One region of the Lacrimispora sanguinis genome, then DNA from elsewhere that is predicted to be linked to it. Evidence: predicted binding sites of a transcription regulator. Region 1 holds the regulator's gene; the other holds the start of a gene.
What was found. The regulator HrcA, encoded in region 1, represses chaperone genes, less so after heat shock. The targets are predictions, from matches to a motif close to TGTTAGCACTCNNNNNNNNNGAGTGCTAACA.

Region 2: ACHZES_RS05470 (Hsp20/alpha crystallin family protein) is a predicted target of HrcA. The motif match lies at 1,370-1,400, and genes of this name have one in related genera.

The regions. Positions count from the first base shown of each region.
Region 1 is NZ_CP173277.1:2,213,170-2,215,368, forward strand. It holds gene grpE (nucleotide exchange factor GrpE) at 22-666, opposite strand; gene hrcA (heat-inducible transcriptional repressor HrcA) at 684-1,733, opposite strand; gene ACHZES_RS10290 (3D domain-containing protein) at 2,106-2,199, shown strand, end outside.
Region 2 is NZ_CP173277.1:1,175,876-1,178,074, reverse strand. It holds gene ACHZES_RS05475 (nitroreductase family protein) at 31-804, shown strand; gene ACHZES_RS05470 (Hsp20/alpha crystallin family protein) at 872-1,285, opposite strand; gene ACHZES_RS05465 (hypothetical protein) at 1,435-1,932, opposite strand; gene ACHZES_RS05460 (chromate transporter) at 1,929-2,199, opposite strand, start outside.

The sequences.
Region 1 (2,199 bases):
CTGCTTCCTGATGCCATGTGACTAATTAGCTACCTGCACCATGGAATGCCTTACCACGCTGTCACGATAAGTGTAACCCTTCTGAAGCTCCTGGGAGACTACATTTTCACCCAGTGACTCATCTTCAATATGCATTACCGCATTATGGAAATTGGGATCAAACGGCTTTCCAATTGCTTCAATTGGTTTGACGCCGGCTTCTTCCAGCGTTTTCATAAGCTGCTTATATATCATTACCATTCCATCTGCAAAAGGAGCGCTTTTTTCCTCCTCAGATATGGCTGCAAGGCCTCTTTCAAAGTTATCAACTACCGGAAGGATCCGTTCAACGATATCCTTTGCTCCGATTTCAAACATGGCTGACTTTTCTTTTTCTGTTCTCTTGCGGTAATTATCAAACTCAGCCATGGACCTCTGAAGGCGGTCTGTGAGTTCCTCTATTTTTTCATCCTTTGGATCTTTCTTCTCTTTCTTTTTTCCGAAAAGGCCCTTTTTCCCGGATTCTTCTTTGGAACCCTCTTCAGCCGTTTCTTCTTCCGGAACATATTCCTGGGTTCCATCGTCCCCGCAGGATTCTGCACCTTCTATTTCTTTCTCAGTGGGAACGGCATCCTCTGTATAAACAGTCTCATCTGCCAGATTCTCATCTGTTTTCACATCTTCCATGCTCAATGCTCTACCCTTTACCTTTCATCTTTTTTCAAAATGGTGTCCAGCTGCGTCATGAGATTACGCAATGTGCTGAGAACCTTTTCATAATCCATCCGTTTCGGTCCTATGATTCCTATAGTCCCTCTTAAGCCTTCGCCCAGTTCATAGTTGGCGGTTACAATGCTGCAGTCCTTCATTGTTTTAACAGGCGCCTCATCACCGATGTATACCTGGATTCCGGATCCGCTCTCCGAGCTGTTCACATCATCGATCAGCCCCTGCAAAAGATCCTTCTGTTCCAGCGTACCGATAAGCTTACTGGCCCTTTCTCCGTCACTTAACTCCGGATACTTGAAAATGTTCGTGGCCCCGCTGGTATAAATCTGAAGGTCATCATCATCACCCCGGATAGCGGTAGCTACCTCGCCTAGAACCCGGTCCACCACATCACAGTGGGGCCCTGCCTGAACCTTCATTCTGCTGATCACTTCAAGATTGATCTCCTCTATGGTCAGCCCGTTAAGGGCATTGTTAAGAAGAATGTTAAGATTCAAAAGTCCTTCGTCATCTAATTCCGTATGAATGGGAATCATGGTATTCTTAATGATATTGCCCTCCACCACAATCACTACAAGAAGCTTTTCTTCGTCAACCTTGGAAAGCTGGATAAACTTCAGTTTGTTCCGGTGGAACTGGGGCGCGCTGATCATTGCAGCGTAATTGGTGTTCTGGGCGAGAAGCTTTGCCATCTGTTTTAACAAGAGCTCTACCCGGTCCACCCGCTTTAATATCATATCTTTGATCTCAGTGACTTCCTCTTCTTTTTCCTGCATGATCTGGTCCACATAAAAGCGGTATCCTCTGTCTGAAGGAATCCTTCCGGCGGAGGTGTGAGGCTGCATGATATATCCAAGCTCCTCCAGATCAGACATCTCATTCCGGATTGTGGCAGAACTTAAGTTTAAATCCGTATACTTTGATATGGTACGGGAACCTACCGGTTCTCCGGTTTCCAGATAAGTTTTGATAATAGCCTTTAATATAGTTACTTTCCGCTCATCTAGCTGATCCCTGTCACTCAAACTGCCCCACTTCCTTTCTGAGTTGTTTTGTTAGCACTCAACGTTTAGGAGTGCTAACATCTTCTTTTCATAATATATTCTTTTTTTCTACATTTGTCAATACATTCCTGAAAATATTTTGGTGAAGTTTTTGTGGCCTGCTTGTACATTTTTCCTCATATATCAATGAAATATTACATGCTGTTGACATTATTTCCTTGACTTTTAACACTTTTGTAATATAATGGTAATTATGACACCATAACAACACAATTGCGAGGTAGGGTTGGAAGAAAGAGTCTTACAACCTTGAGCTTGTGAACAGCGTGCCCCGCTTTACCGGGCATCAACTGGATATGCCTGCATATTAGTTGATCCATTTGGAGGTAAATTATGAATAGTTTTTCAGGGAAAAAGAGGATCACCGGATTCCTGACACTTCTTTGTATCCTGCTGTTGTCTACCACTGCACTGGCAGCCGAGACTA
Region 2 (2,199 bases), 1.0 Mb from region 1:
GGTTTTTGGATAGAGGAGAGGGGAGCAGGTATGAATCTGTATCAGATGATATTTAAGAGAAGATCGATCAGAAAGTTTAAGAAGGAACGGGTCCCAGAGCAGCTTCTAAAGGACATCCTTTATTTTGGGGATAATATACCAAGGCTGCACGGGGATATTGAGATAAAACTGGAAATAAGTGAGAATATGGAGGAACACCTGCCTGTTAAGGGATTGTGGAAGGTGGAGGCACCTTATTATCTGGTATTATACTCCGAGGAAAAGGAAGGGTATCTGGCAAATGCAGGATATGTGCTGGAGCATGTTCTTTTATATATGACAGGAAAAGGACTTGGAACCTGTTATCTTGGGAATGCCAAGATTCCGGACCCAGGCCTGACAGGTATGAAGAAGGTGATCGTGGTCGCCTTTGGCTATCCGAAAACGTTGCTTTACCGTGATCCTGCAACGGCAAAACGGCTTCCTTTAAAGGAATTATGCGTGTTTAAGGAAGAAGCCGGGGAATCCATGAAAAATATTTTAAAGGCTGTCCGTCTTGCTCCGTCGGCCATGAATACACAGCCTTGGCGCTTTATCGTTTATCATGATAAAATCTATGTATTTTCCTGCAGGGAATTCCTGCCGTCGCCTTCTCTTGTATCCATGCGGGAGATCAGCACAGGGATTATGCTTTCTCATTTAACCATTGCTGCGGAAGAAATGTGGATAAATGTAAAGCTGGAAGCAGAGGAAGCCATGGAGAAAAAGTCTTATAAGAGCGGGGCATATGTGACTACGGCATTTTTAAAAGAGTATAAATGCTGATCGTTCGACTGGTACAGAAAGAAAGGGAAGGTCCTCTAAGGGGCCTTCCCTTTTTGTCTATATTGCATTACTCAATGGTGATATAGTGGTTTTCCTCGATCTGCTTTGGAGCCTCTTTTGGAACGACAAGTTTTAAGATGCCGTTTTCAAAGGATGCTTTGATATCATCCTGTTTTAAGCCGGAGCCTACATAAAAGCTTCTCTTTACCGAACCGCTGTAACGCTCCCTGCGGATATAGTTTTTCTGGTCCTTTACTTCATTTTCAGAGACTGTGTCTGCGCTTATGGTCAGATACCCATCTTTTAATTCGGCCCGTACGTCCTCTTTTTTATAACCTGGGAGTTCCATATCAATGACATAGCCGTTTCCATTGTCCTCAATGTCAGTTTTCATCAGGGACTGTTTGTTGTGATATGCATCCGTAAAAAACGGATCATTGAAAAAATCATCGAATAAGCTATTTCTTCTGGTTAATAACATAAAGGGTTCCTCCTTTTTGGAAATTTATATGTCACCGGATTTCCGATGCATTTCTATTTGTTATACATGTAATATAACACACATTGTCAGCACTGTCAACAGGTGAGTGCTAATTAAATTGTGAAAAATTTGTGAAGCAAAATAGCAATTTAGACAATCTCTATGTCATCATCATGGAGCATATAAATTCCCAATATAAAAATAACACAGCATTGCTCCGTTGATATAGCAGGGGAATTTATTATGAGTAGTTTCCGCAAAGACATCATGCGGGTCATATTTCCCACTTCCATATCATTTAGGAATATCGTGAAATCTCTCTGTTCATTCTGTACGATGACAATTTTGCCCCATAAGGAATCCGTCACTGATTTTTCTGCCATGGGTGGTCTGAACAGACTTTTCTGTATGATAGTTCCATTCCCATCCTGTGCATAATGGAACCGGCATTCAGATATGATGTCATCTTTCCCTTTTATCTCAATTCTTTCCCCGCATTTTTTTATAGTATATAGAACTGTTCCGTTTGTATCAAGAAACTCCATTTTTGCGCCTTGAAAATAGCTTTGTTTCCATTTTCCAACAACGTTGTTACTCTCATCGTAAACAATATATTCTCCAAGTTTCTGCCTGACAATCAGCTTCATAATCCTCCTCCTATCAAAGAAGCAGTGACCTTCATAACACCTGCCAATATCATGACCCAGATCGGATTCATTCTGAATTTCTGCAATAAGACAATACATATGCCAAATATGAGAATTAAACTCCATCGGGTACTTGCTAAATTTATAAATGAATTGCCGCCCCAGAATGCAGATTGCAAGATTGATATCCCGGCAGCTGCTACCATAGCCACAACAGCGGGACGCAAGGAATTTAAAACGCCCTGAAGTACGGTCATCTTTCTGTAT